One region of the Nocardioides sp. NPDC054178 genome, then DNA from elsewhere that is predicted to be linked to it. Evidence: predicted binding sites of a transcription regulator. Region 1 holds the regulator's gene; each other region holds the start of a gene.
What was found. Region 1 encodes LexA, which represses DNA repair genes until DNA is damaged. Its sites were predicted from a motif close to TCGAACANNTGTTCGA; they were not measured.

Region 1 (4,543 bases):
GCCGGATCTGGCCACCGTCCTCGGCCACGCGGGAGTCGAGCACCTTGGTGTCGCTGTGTCGGCAGAACGGACAGTGCACGGTCGAGCCCCTCTCGTGAGACCTGTGGATCCAGGCCGTCTCTACGGCGGCCCGAGCCTGTGGAACCTGTGGATATGAGCGTGAGTCCCTGTGGAACAACACCCCTGTCGCTGTGAACCATCCGTCCGTTCATGTGAACTAGATGTGGATAACTACAGCGGTGTAACTACTAGATGTAGTGGTAACCGTACGCCCGCCCCCACGACGATGCAAGCGAGGGTCGGGTTTACCCGCGTGTCCGGCGTGTCGCCGGTCAAACACCGAAAGATTCCGGTTCAGCGGCGCCGGACTGGCCCGGATGGGTAAGAATGGCCCCCGTGACAAACATCTCCGGAGGAAATCGCGTCGGGTCGCGGAGAGGCACGCGCCCCAGAAGCGGTCCCCGGCCACCGTTCATCTTGCCTGCGATCGCGACACTGGCCTTCCTCATCATCTGGGGAGTGCTCGTGTGGGTCGCCGTCGGTTTCGGGGCCGACGCACGAGGAGGCGATTCCGGCGCCTGGGCGAAGCTCGCCATCGCGGCGGTCGTGGCAGTCGCCTGTCTCTTCCTGACCTTCACCTTCGCCGGGAAGGCCTGGCGGGCCCTCACCGGCGCCCCGACGACGCCACCCGCCGACGACTACGCCGGCAGCCACTCCAACGCCTACGTCGAGGAGCAGGACTACTCGGACCCGGCCTACCCCGACCAGACCTACCCCGATCAGACCTACTCCGATCAGGCCTACCCGGAGCAGGACTACTACGGCACCGGCTCCTACGGCTACGACGACACCGGCTCCTACGGCCGGCACAGCTCCGACACCGGGAGCCAGCCGCCCTACGGTGACACCACGAACCGCTCGGCCTACACCGACACCGGCTCCCAGTCGCCCTACGGCTACCCCGGCAGCGACCAGGGCTACGGCACCACCGGAAGCCGAGCCGCCTACGGCGCCTCGGCCTACCAGCCGCCGACCAGCCCGCCACCCGCCCAGCCCTCCTACTACTCCAGCCCGCCGACGCCGACGTCGACGCCGCAGAGCACCCCGAGGTACGCCTCGCCCGGATACACCACGGACAGCTACCCGACCCAGCAGACCGGCTCCGCGCCGTATCAGTCGGGTGCCTATCCGGCCCCGGCCGGCTACGGCCAGACCGGCTCCCGGGCTCGACTGACCGAGGATCCCGCCGCGACCCAGGCGATGCCCACCCAGCGCCAGCCCCAGGACCCGCCGGTCCAGCCGGACGACGAGTGGCCGCCGCGGCACAGCACCCGCAACAAGCAGTGGCCGCCGGCCGAGCCAGACACCCCCTACCGCGGGCGCCACTGACCCGGATACGCGAGAGTGCTGCAGACGCTTCCCATCGTCTGCAGCACTCTCACTCTTTCCCCGGTAGCCGGCTGCCAGGGGTCGAAGGAGCAGCCGGACATCTGTGGCGGCGCCCTACGGCGCGGTCGGGATGATCAGCGTCTGCCCGGACACGAGCATCGAGGACTCGAGAGAGTTGAGCTCCTTGATCGTCTGCTCCATCTCCCGAATCGAGGCGTCGGTCCCGGCGACGGCCTTCGAGGAGATGTCCCAGAGCGTGTCGCCATCGCCGACGACCATCGTGTGGGCGGCGGGGGCGGGGCCACGAAATCCGGCATCGGTGCCGGCACCGTTCTCCACCGCGAACGCCACCCGCGCCCCGATCAGCGCGATCCCGAAGAGCACGACGAGCGCGAATGCGAACACGACGACTCGTCCGCGACGGGTGAGCCGCACGGTCGAGCGGCGCACCTCCCGCACCTCGCGGGGCGGCTCGGCAACGGGCAGCACATAGACGGTTGCACTCATCTCACGGCCTCCTGGTCACAAGTCGCTCGATCACGTGTTCGATCGAGCACATGTTCGAAGGTAGATCACGTGTTCGAACAACGCAAGTAGCGACCCCAAGAATTTTCGAACGCCGACACGCGCTGCCCACGACGTCGAACAAATGTTTGATGTCGTGGTGCCAGAGGGACTAATGTGGTGACATGACCACGCAGAAGACAGGCACCGGATCAGGCGGTTCGAAGAAGAGCCGCGTCCGCGAGCTGCCCGACGGGCCGCCGGACGCGACCGGGCTCACGCCGCGTCAGCAGCGCATCCTCGCTCACCTGCGCGACAGCATCGAGCAGCGTGGCTACCCGCCCAGCATGCGCGAGATCGGTGCCGCGGTCGGGCTGACCAGCACCAGCAGCGTCGCCCACCAGCTCCGTGCCCTGGAGCAGCGTGGTCTGATCCGCAAGGACCCGAAGCGGCCGCGCGCTCTCGAGGTCTTCCTTCCGGAGGTGATGGCCCACCGCAAGGCCATGTCCGGCGAGGAGGCCGAGGCTACGGTCACGGCCGAGGCCGACATCAACCCCAACCCCGCCGCCGCCATGGTTCCCCTGGTCGGGCGGATCGCGGCCGGTGGCCCGATCCTGGCCGAGGAGACCTCCAGCCAGCAGAGCGTCGAGGACGTCTTCCCGCTGCCCAAGCAGCTGGTCGGCAACGGCGACCTCTTCCTGCTCTCGGTCTCGGGTGACTCGATGGTCGACGCGGCCATCTGCGACGGCGACTTCGTGGTCGTGCGCCAGCAGCCGACCGCCGAGAACGGCGAGATCGTGGCCGCGCTGATCGACGGCGAGGCGACGGTCAAGACGCTCTCCCGCAAGGACGGCAAGGTCTGGCTGCTGCCGCACAACGCTGCGTACGAGCCGATCGACGGCACCCACGCGAGGATCCTCGGCAAGGTGACGGCGGTCCTGCGCAGCCTCTGAGTCCCGTGTCACACCTCCCGGAACCAGTCCGGGAACACTGCGTGAACTGCAGCCGCCGGCCCATGACGGGGCCGGCGGCTGCGTCGTTCGCTCCAGCGTGACCCAGACGCAGATCGACCGCCGCACCCTCATCGCCGCCGGGCTGGCGACCGCCGCCGGAGCCGTCGCTCTTCCCGACCCAGCCGAGGCCGTCAGCGGCTCGCTCAACCACTTCCAGCACGGCGTCGCCTCCGGCGACCCGCTCCCGGACCGCGTGGTCATCTGGACGCGGGTCACGCCGACGGAGGACGCGACCCCGGGGTCCGGGCAGGGCGAGCAGGTCCTGGTCCGCTGGGAGGTCTCGCCCACCGCCGACTTCGACCGCATCACCGCGAAGGGATCCCAGCAGACGGGTCCCGACCGCGACCACACCGTGAAGCTCGACGTCACCGGCCTGAGCCCGCAGAGCTGGTACTACTACCGCTTCACCTACAACGGCCAGACCAGCCGCGTCGGCCGCACCCGCACCGCGCCGGCCGCCGACGCAGCCCCGGAGAACGTACGTTTCGGGGTGGTCTCCTGCTCCAACCTGCAGGCCGGCTGGTTCGCGTCCTATCGCCACCTCGCCGCGCGCGAGGACCTGCACGCGATCATCCACCTCGGCGACTACATCTACGAGTACGCTCCCGGCGAGTACGGCTACGGCATGGCCAACGAGGACGTCCGGCCGCACGAGCCCGCCCACGAGCTCCACACGCTGGCCGACTACCGGATCCGGCACGCGCAGTACAAGCGCGACGTCGACCTCTCCGCCGCCCACGCCCGGCTGCCCTGGATCGTCACCTGGGACGACCACGAGTCGGCCAACGACGCCTGGCTGCTGGGCGCCGAGAACAACGAGCCCGGCGAGTACGACTGGATCGACCGCAAGACCAACGCCAACCAGGCCTACGACGAGTGGATGCCGATACGTGTCGACGCCACCGCCGTGGTCGAGACCGCCGGCCATCTCCACGACCGCATCTACCGGCGGCTGCGGTTCGGCACCCTGCTCGAGCTGAGCATGCTCGACCTGCGCTCCTACCGCTCCGAGCAGGTCGCCCGCACCGACCTCGCCGGGGTCGACGACCCCGACCGCACCATCACCGGCGACGAGCAGCTGGCATGGCTCAAGGACGGGCTGCTCACCGACGCCCGGTGGAAGATCGTCGGCAACCCGGTGATGATCGCGCCGGTCACCTTCGGCGCGCTCCCGAAGAGCCTGATCGCCCCGGTCAACGACGTCACCGGCCTGCTGCCCGACAACGGCGTCGCCTACAACGTCGACCAGTGGGACGGCTACACCGCCGACCGCACCGAGCTCTTCGAGCACATCCGCGACCACGCGATCACCGACACCGTCTTCGTCACCGGCGACATCCACTCCGCGTGGGCCTGCGACCTGCCGTACGACTCCGCCGTCTACCCGCTCGGCAGGACCGCCGGCGTCGAGCTCGTGGCCACCTCGGTGACCTCGAACAACCTCAAGGACATCCTCGGTGCGCCGCGCCGCACGGTCAGCGTGACGGTCGAGAACATCATCAGGACCGCCAACCGCCACGTCCGCTACCTGAACTTCGACGACCACGGCTACTCCGTCCTCGACGTGACCCGCGAGCGCGCCCAGATGGACTGGTACGTCATCGGCGAGCGCAAGGACGCCGGCACGACGGCCACCT
Region 2 (4,543 bases), on a different contig from region 1:
CCCCGTCCTCTTCCTCGACCGCGGCAGCACCACGAAGAGCGGTGAGCAGCACGGAGGTCGAAGCCAGCATCACCAGGAAGCCGACCACCCCGACGATCCACATCCGTGAGATCACACCGGTCATCAGCAACGCGACTCCACCGGCGAGCACGATGCCCGCGATGACCGCGTGTCGACGTTGGGCACGGCGCAGGGCCGTGCCTCGGAGGGCGGAGGCGAACTTCGGGTCCTCCGCCGAGAGCGCGCGCTCCATCTGCTCGAGCAGGCGAAGCTCCTCTTCCGAGAGTGGCACCGTACCTCCCATGTCCTGTTGGGGTACTCCAAGTCTAGGCTGGCCACCCTGAAGGCGGTAGTAAGCCCAGAAAATTCTTGCCCCTTGACGTTCTGCCACATGGCACAACCTGGTCCGATTGTGTCAAGGGAACCGGCAGTTGCGTCAACCCCGGCCCTGATCGAGCAGGCTGGCGCGGCGGACGAGGCTGGATCCGAAGCGTTCGGCGACCAGGTCGATGGCGCGGTCGGCCTCGGACCAGCCCCGCTCCCGCTCCCCGAGCACCAGCTGTCTCTCGGTGCCCTCGCGGGCGACCAGGTGCTCGACGCGGACCCCGACCAGGCGCAGAGCCCGGCCCCGCAGGTCCAGCTCGTCGTAGAGACGGACCGCGGTGTCGTGCACCTCCTGGGTGACGTCGGTGGGGTCGGGCAGCGTGCGGGAGCGCGAGATGGTCTTGAAGTCGGTGAACCGGACCGTCAGCGCGATCGTGCGCCCGACCGTGCCGGCCCGCCGCATCCGCCGGGTGACGCGGGCCGAGAGGCGCAGCAGCTCACGGACGATGTCCTCGCGGTCGCTCAGGTCGTGGCCGAAGGTCTCCTGGGCGCCCGTGGACCGGTCCGGGAGGTCGGGGCCCAGCCGCCCCGTCAGCTCGCGCCGGTCGGTGCCGGTGGCGAGCCGGTGCAGGTGGCCGCCGAGGCGTGGGCCGAGGATCTGGTGGAGCGTCGGCACCGGCGTGCGGGCGATGTCACCCACCGTCTCGAAGCCGAGCCGCCGCAGCCGGGTCCGGGTGCTCGGCCCGACCCCGTAGAGCTCACCGACGTCGAGCGGATGGAGGAAGCCCGGGATCTCCTCGGGCCGGACGACCACGACGCCGTCGGGCTTCGCCTTGCGGCTGCCGACCTTGGCCACGCTCGGGGTCGGCGCGACACCGACCGAGCAGGTGATGCTCAGCTCCTCGGCGATCTGGCCCCGGATCCGGTGGGCGATCCGCTCGGGGCTGCCGAAGAGCCTGGTCGCCCCGCGTACGTCGAGGAACGCCTCGTCGACGCTGACCACCTCCACCAGCGGGGTGGCGCGGCGGAAGATCTCGCGGACCTGGTGGGAGACCTCGGCGACCTCACCGAAGTCGAGACGGACCGAGACGAGCTGAGGACACAGCCGTCTCGCCATCGAGCCGGGCATCGCGGCACGGATCCCGTAGGCGCGCGCCGGGTAGTTGGCGCAGGTCACCACTCCCCTGGCATGTCCCCCGACGACGACCGGCTGGTCCCAGAGCTCGGGCTGGTGCCTGATCGCCACCGAGACGAAGAAGGCGTCCATGTCGACATGGAGGATCGGGGTGACCTCCGGAGCGCCAGCGGAGGAGGTCACCCCGACCCTCCCAGGACGCGGACAAGCGAGCCCTCAGCGAAGCGAAGCGAGCAAGTGCAGCTGAGTCGCGAACGGCAAGTAATCAGCCCGCGTAGAAGCCCGCTGCTCGAGATCGACCAGAGCCGACGTCGCCGCAGGGTCGACATCGAGCAGCGACCCCGGAACGTGATCCACGAAGACGCGTACGCCACGGACGTCCCCGACCTCGAAGCCGGCCGACTCGAGCAGGCCGGTGACCTCGTCGAGGGCGAAGCGGCGACCGGAGCGCCCCTGCGGAGCGGTGTCGTCGAGGAGCTCGGCGGCCTGCGCGAAGTGGCCGGCCAGAGCGCGGGAGAGGACGGCAGCGGTGCGCTGGGCGACCAGCAGGCTGAGGGTGCCGCCGGGACGGAGCACCTCGCGGATCCCTGCCAGCGCCGCCGCGGGGTCGGGCACGACCTCGAGGACGCCGTGGCACAGCGCCACGTCGGCGCCGCCGGGGTCGGCCACCTCGGAGAGGGCGGCCAGGTCGCCCTGGCGGGCGTCGACGGAGACGCCGGCCTCGCGGGCGCGACGGTCGAGCGCGGCCAGCGCGTCGGGGCTGGGGTCGACGACGGTGACCCGGTGGCCGAGCCCGGCGACGCGTACGGCTGAGGTGCCGGTGCCGCCGCCGATGTCGAGGACGTCGAGCGGGCCTCCGGCCAGGACCGGGTCGAGCGCGTCCCAGACGGCGACGGTCCGGGCGCCTGCCCGACGACTGGTGGAAGCGGAGCCAGCTGACATGGGGCCAAGCGTAGGCCCTGTGTCCACGGCATCTGAATCAGCCCACGAGGCGGTCGTGGCGGAGTCGGGTGGCCTGCGAGGTGTGGGCCATCAGCCCGAGCGACTCCTCGACGACGGCGAGGAACCGGTCGGCGTCACGCACCTGCTCGTCGGCCTCCTCCGCGGTGACCGCCCGGATCGAGCCGGCCTCCGCGGCGGCGCGCTTGGCGGCGCCGGCGGCGAAGTAGTCGGCCCACTCGGAGAGCTCGGGCGCGACCTTCTTGAGGCGGACCCAGGCGTTCCACGGGCGACGGCGTCCGGCGCGGCTGGCGGCCTCGACGGGGTCGGTGCGGGCAGCGATCAGCGCGGCGGCGGCCTGGAGCGCGGCGACGTGGGCGATGGCGTACCTGCTCGGCACGTCGTCGGCCACGATGGCCTCCGCGAGGGTCTCGGTGGCGCGGAAGAGGTAGCTGTGCGTCGTCGCCGGCAGCAGATGCATCGGGTCGTCCTTCTCGCTCAAGGTCGACCCCGCAGTGGACGGCTCCGACGGGCGTCGGGGGTCGAGGACGACGCCCGCCAGAGCCTGGTGTTCGAACGTTTGTTCGAACACGAAGATCAAACTACACCCCGCCACCGACAGTCACAAGACGTTTCGGTGGCGGGGCGTGTCGATCGGTGCTGCGGTCGCTCAGTCGTCGGCGACGGCGCCGCGGATGCGGTGCGGCGGGTGGATGTAGCGGGTGTTGGCCGGCAGCCACATGACCACCAGCAGCACCGCCGCGATGACGATCGCGATCGCGGTGAGCACGCTGATGAGCACCGGCGGGCCGGTCAGGATGCCGCCGACGCTGGCCACCGCGGAGATGAACACCAGGAAGGAGATCACGATGCGGGCCCACTCGAAGCCGTTGCGGAGGAAGACCGTGAGCACGCCCAGCATGCAGGCCATCACGCCGAACAGGGTGATGGCCGGGGCGATGAACGCCGGCGCGCTGACCCGGTTGTCGTTGGGCGGGTTGATGAGTGCCTCGAGCCCCTCGGTCTCCAGGATGCGCTTGGCCGAGGCGTTGCCCTCCGCCCACGCGCGCACCAGGTCGTCGGAACGCAGCACCATCACCACGACCACGACGGCGCTGAACGCGATCAGACCGACGATCAGCCGAACCGCCCAGGTCATCTCCCGCGGCACGGGCTCGGCAGCCAGGGCTGCCACCTCGACGGTGACCTCCGGGTCCTCGCTCACGACCACACCTTCGTTCTCGTCGGGTGTCGTCATGGTCATCCGGTCTCCTTGCGACGTGGGGGGAACTCTGCGTTGATCAGCCCATTCTGCCGTACGGGACACAACGGAGGTAAATACGGGATCGCGTGCGCTCGGTCTCGGGCCGGGTCCGCGTCGTCGGTGGCGTACGCCAAGATGTCCCCATGGAATCTCTAGCGCTGACCTTCTCCAGCGGGTGGGCCAGTGGCATCAACGCCTACCTGGTCGTGCTGGTGCTCGGCGTCGTGCAGCGTACGACGGGGGCCGAGGAGATCCCCGACGTGCTCGGCACCTGGCCGGTGCTGGCGGCCGCAGGGTTGATGTTCGCGATCGAGTTCGTCGCCGACAAGGTGCCCTACATCGACTCCACCTGGGACTCGATCTCGACGGTCATCCGGCCCACGATCGGCGCCGTGATCGGCGTCCTGCTCGCCGGTGAGGCCGACTCGCTCAACGCGGCCGTCGCCGGCGTCGTGGGCGGCACCTCGGCGCTGATGTCCCACCTGGTCAAGGCCAGCGAGCGGCTGGCGGTCAACACCTCCCCCGAGCCGGTCTCCAACTCGGTGGTCAGCCTGGCCGAGGACGGGCTCGTCCTCGGTGTGGTCTGGTTCGCGACCCAGCACCCGCTGGCCGCCGCCGGTGTCGCCGCGGTCCTGCTGGTGGCCGGGCTGGTGCTGGTGTATCTCATCGTCCGCACCGTTCGCGGAGGCTGGCGCAGGCTGACCCGGCGAGGAAGACGGGGCGCCCCGCCGCCGGACGGGCCCTCCGGCGGCGACACCCTGCCCTACCCGGTCCCGTGACCCGCGTCGTCGTCCTCGGGGGCGGGTACGCCGGGATGGCCAGCGCCGCGCGGCTGGCCAAGCTCGGTCACTCGGTCACCCTTCTCGAGGCCTCCGGCGAGC
Region 3 (4,543 bases), on a different contig from region 1:
GCGCGCTGTCTTGCGTGCCATGTGTTGGTCAGTCCTTCTTGTCGAGGTCCACGATGACGTTCTCGGCGCCCTCAGGGGTCTCGTCGGCCTTGGCCTCGACCTCGGGCTCCTCGGCGGCGTCCTCATCAATCTCCTCGGCAGGGGCCTCGGTGACCTTCTGGGCCACGGCCTGGCGCACGACCTGGATGACGACGCCGTCGGCGATCTCGACCTTGATGTTCGTCGTGGTCTCCTCGACCTCCGTCACCGTGCCGAAGAGCCCGGCGGTCAGCATCACCCGGTCGCCCGGCTGGAGGTTGAGCTGGAGCTCACGAGCCTGCTTCGCACGCTTCTGCTGCGGCCTGATCAACAGGAAGTAGAACAGGACGATGATGACGATAAAAGGAAGGAATTCCACGGGGGTTCGGCTCCGACAGTCTGAGTGGTCACCGGCAGGCGCACGGCGACGTGCAAGTCTAACCAGGCACCTGGTTGAGACTGTGAATCAGGCCTCATCCCAGAGCGTTTCCCTGGACCAGGCGGCAGCCTCGGCACTGGCCGGTACGGGCAGCCCGAGGTGCTCCCACGCGGCCGGGGTCGCGACCCGGCCTCGCGGCGTACGGGCGAGGAAGCCGGTGCGTACGAGGAACGGCTCGGCCACCTCCTCGACCGTCTCGCGCTCCTCCCCCACCGCGACGGCGAGGGTGGAGATGCCCACGGGACCGCCGCCGAACCTGCGGCACAGGGCGTCGAGGACGGCCAGGTCGAGGCGGTCCAGGCCGAGCGGGTCGACCTCGTAGAGGTCGAGCGCCTTCTCGGCGATCTGCTGGGTGACCGTGCCGTCGGCCTTGACCTGGGCATAGTCGCGTACGCGGCGCAGCAGCCGGTTGGCGATCCGTGGGGTGCCTCGGGAGCGGCCGGCGATCTCGGCGGCACCGTCGTCCATGAGGGTGACGTCGAGCAGGCCGGCGGAGCGGCGCACGATCAGCTCGAGGTCCTGGGGGTCGTAGAGCTCCAGATGGCCGGTGAAGCCGAACCGGTCCCGGAGCGGGCCGGGGAGGAGCCCGGCGCGGGTGGTCGCGCCGACCAGCGTGAACGGCGGCAGGTCGATCGGGATCGCGGTCGCGCCCGGGCCCTTGCCGATGACCACGTCGACCCGGAAGTCCTCCATCGCCAGGTAGAGCATCTCCTCGGCGGGCCGGCTCATCCGGTGGATCTCGTCGACGAAGAGCACCTCGCCCTCGTTGAGACCGCTCAGGATCGCGGCGAGGTCGCCGGCGTGGGTGATCGCGGGACCGGAGGTGATCCGCAGGGGGGCCGACATCTCGGCGGCGATGATCATCGCGAGGGTGGTCTTGCCGAGGCCCGGCGGCCCGGACAGGAGTACGTGGTCGGGTGCCCGCTCACGCTGCCGCGCCGCCTCCAGGACGAGACCGAGCTGCTCGCGGACCCGTTGCTGGCCGATCAGCTCGTCGAGGGTCCGGGGGCGCAGCGCGGCCTCGACGGCCCGGTCGTCCCCGTCGGCCTCGGCGATGGTCAGCGACGAGAAGTAGTCCTCCTCGGCCCGGTCCAGGTCGTCCTCGTGCATGGGTCCTTATGCCTTCGAGAGGGTGCGCAGCGCCGCCCGGAGCAGCAGCGAGATGTTGGCCTGGTCGCCGGCCTCGGGCTCGATCGCGGTGACCGCCTTGTCGGCGTCCCGGGCGTTGTAGCCCAGGCCGAGGAGGGCCTCGGTCACCTGGTCGCGCCACGGCGCCGCGCCCTGCTGGACGGCGGCCGGGGCGGAGGCGGTGCCGGTGGGTGCGCCGATCCTGTCCTTGAGCTCCAGGATGATCCGCTGGGCGCCCTTCTGGCCGATGCCGGGGACCTTGGTCAGCGTCTTGGCGTCCTCGCCTGCGATGGCCAGGCGGATGCCGTCGGGCGAGAGCACGGCCAGCATCGCCTGGGCGAGCTTCGGGCCGACGCCGGAGGCGGTCTGGAGGAGCTCGAAGAGGGTGCGCTCGTCGGTGTCGGTGAACCCGAAGAGGGTCAGCGAGTCCTCGCGCACGACCAGGCTGGTCGGCAGGTGCGCCTCCTCACCGGTGCGGAGCGTGGCCAGCGTGTTGGGCGTGCAGAGCAGCTCGATGCCGATCCCGCCGACCTCGACGACGGCGGTGGAGAGACTGACGGCGGCGACCTTGCCGCGCACGGACGCGATCATCTAGCGGACCCTTCTGGTGAGCGCAGCCGCGGCGACCGCGGCCTCGATGCGGTTCTGGGCGCCTCCGCGCCACTGGTGGGTGATGGCCAGCGCCAGCGCGTCGGCGGCATCGGCAGGCTTCGGCGGCGTCGAGAGCCGCAGGATGCGGGTCACCATGGCCGTCACCTGGGCCTTGTCGGCCCGGCCGTTGCCGGAGACGGCGGCCTTGACCTCCGAGGGCGTGTGCAGGGCGACCGGCAGACCGCGCCGGGCGGCGCAGACCATGGCGAGGCCGCTGGCCTGGGCCGTACCCATGATCGTGGAGACGTTCGAGCGCGCGAAGATCCGCTCGATCGCGACCGCGTCCGGCCGGTGCTCCTCGATCCAGGCGTCGATCCCCTTCTCGATGCTCACCAGCCGCTCCCAGACGGGAAGGTCGGAGGACGTACGGATCACACCGACGTCCACCATCGACAGCGGCCGGCCGAGCGACCCGTCGACCACGCCCATCCCGCACCGGGTCAGGCCGGGGTCGATCCCAAGCACGCGCACTGGAGCACCTCTTCCACAACGACCGAGCCGGCCGGGTGTCGAACGTCTGTTCGTAGACTACCGGTCGGCTGCTGCCTCCGGGCTCGCGACACCCTCATTCAGGAGGATGCGACGTGCTCGGAGGTCCCGCGGTCGAGGCCCCCGTGCTCACAGGGTGTCGGTGCGTCGCTCCTCGACGGTCTCCGTACCGTCGGCATGCCTCCGCCTCGCGACCGTGCGTGAGCGACCTCCGGTGTTCAGGGTCACAGCGGTCAGGATCAGCACCACGGCTCCGACAGCGGCCAGGATCCAGCCGATCAGGGTCAGATCGACCCCGCTGACCGAGACGTGCACAGCCAACGCCAGGACAAGTCCGACGACGAGCAGAATCGCTCCTGCGCCGTATCCCATCGCGTACTCCTTCCAGTGCGAACCCGCCCTCGTGGCGGTTCGTGACCTTCCGGGTACCCAGCATCCGGCCCGAGAATGAGCCGGTTCGCCGTACGGCCCAGCTCGCCTCTCGACCAGCGGAGCGATCAGGCGTCGACCGTCTCCATGACCTCGTCGGGGATGTCGGCGTTGGAGAAGACGTTCTGGACGTCGTCGAGGTCGTCGACGGCGTCGATGAGCTTGAAGACCTTCTCGGCGGAGGCGGCGTCGGCGACCGGGATGTCCATGCTCGCGACGAACTGGACCTCGGCGGAGTCGTAGTCGATCCCGGCGTCCTGCAGCGCGGTGCGGACCGCGACGACGTCGGAGGGGTCGGAGACGATCTCGAAGGACTCACCGAGGTCGTTGACGTCCTCGGCACCGGCGTCGAGGGTGGCCTCGAGGAGGTCGTCCTCGGAGATCTCCTTGCCCTCCTGGGCCTTGGCCACCACGACGACGCCCTTGCGGTCGAAGAGCCGCGAGACCGAGCCCGGGTCGGCCATCGTGCCGCCGTTGCGGGTGACCGCGGTGCGTACCTCCATGGCCGCCCGGTTGCGGTTGTCGGTCAGACACTCGATGAGGAGAGCGACGCCCTGGGGGCCGTAGACCTCGTACATGATCGTGTCGTAGCTGACCCCGCCGCCGTCGAGCCCACCGCCGCGCTTGACCGCGCGGTCGATGTTGTCGTTGGGGACCGACTGCTTCTTGGCCTTCTGGATCGCGTCGTAGAGGGTCGGGTTTCCGGCCGGGTCGGGACCGCCGGTCTTGGCCGCGATCTCGATCGTCTTGATGAGCTTGGCGAAGAGCTTGCCGCGCTTGGCGTCGATCGCCGCCTTCTTGTGCTTGGTCGTTGCCCACTTGGAGTGGCCGCTCATCTGAAAACCGTCCTTTGCCCCGCGTCGTCGCTGTGCTTGTCGAGCCGCCTCCGGAGTCGTCACAGGGCAGCAGGTGCCCATTCTAACTACGTGGCCTCGGTCACCGTCACCAGCAGGTGTCGAGGAAGAGCCGGTGCAGCCGGTCCTCGCCGTTGACCTCGGGGTGGAAGGACGTCGCGAGCAGATGCCGGTGGCGTACGGCGACGGGGTGGCCCGCCACGCTCGCCAGCACCTCCACCTCGGGGCCGGTCGCCTCGACCCAGGGCGCGCGGATGAAGACCGCTCGGACCGGCTCCTCCACCCCGGCCACGGTCAGGTCGGTCTCGAAGGACTCGGTCTGGCGCCCGAACGCGTTGCGCCGCACCGTGATGTCCAGGCCGCCGATCGTCTCCTGACCCTCGGCAGCGTCGAGCAGGCGCTCGGCGAGCAGCACCATCCCGGCGCAGGTGCCGAAGACCGGCATCTTGTCCTCCACGCGCGCCCGCAGCGGTTCGAGCAGCTCGAAGGTCCTGGCCAGACGCCACATCGTGGTCGACTCCCCACCGGGCAGCAC

Region 2: a site for LexA is predicted at 2,971-2,986, ahead of ACZ6WN_RS28705 (SAV_6107 family HEPN domain-containing protein). Genes of this name have one in related genera too.
Region 3: a site for LexA is predicted at 2,746-2,761, ahead of ruvC (crossover junction endodeoxyribonuclease RuvC). Genes of this name have one in related genera too.

Annotation. Positions count from the first base shown of each region.
Region 1 covers NZ_JBVJKY010000001.1:1,010,971-1,015,513, reverse strand. Annotated here, with positions in the region: gene nrdR (transcriptional regulator NrdR) at 1-79, opposite strand, end outside; gene ACZ6WN_RS04920 (hypothetical protein) at 478-1,389, shown strand; gene ACZ6WN_RS04915 (LysM peptidoglycan-binding domain-containing protein) at 1,504-1,896, opposite strand; gene lexA (transcriptional repressor LexA) at 2,079-2,846, shown strand; gene ACZ6WN_RS04905 (alkaline phosphatase D family protein) at 2,944-4,543, shown strand, end outside.
Region 2 covers NZ_JBVJKY010000011.1:83,032-87,574, reverse strand. Annotated here, with positions in the region: gene ACZ6WN_RS28720 (DUF3040 domain-containing protein) at 1-292, opposite strand, end outside; gene dinB (DNA polymerase IV) at 437-1,642, opposite strand; gene ACZ6WN_RS28710 (methyltransferase domain-containing protein) at 1,676-2,401, opposite strand; gene ACZ6WN_RS28705 (SAV_6107 family HEPN domain-containing protein) at 2,439-2,900, opposite strand; gene ACZ6WN_RS28700 (hypothetical protein) at 3,069-3,662, opposite strand; gene ACZ6WN_RS28695 (DUF4126 domain-containing protein) at 3,806-4,441, shown strand; gene ACZ6WN_RS28690 (phytoene desaturase family protein) at 4,438-4,543, shown strand, end outside.
Region 3 covers NZ_JBVJKY010000003.1:164,421-168,963, reverse strand. Annotated here, with positions in the region: gene secD (protein translocase subunit SecD) at 1-21, opposite strand, end outside; gene yajC (preprotein translocase subunit YajC) at 29-397, opposite strand; gene ruvB (Holliday junction branch migration DNA helicase RuvB) at 485-1,567, opposite strand; gene ruvA (Holliday junction branch migration protein RuvA) at 1,574-2,176, opposite strand; gene ruvC (crossover junction endodeoxyribonuclease RuvC) at 2,177-2,707, opposite strand; gene ACZ6WN_RS13350 (DUF6458 family protein) at 2,855-3,097, opposite strand; gene ACZ6WN_RS13345 (YebC/PmpR family DNA-binding transcriptional regulator) at 3,223-3,990, opposite strand; gene pdxT (pyridoxal 5'-phosphate synthase glutaminase subunit PdxT) at 4,097-4,543, opposite strand, start outside.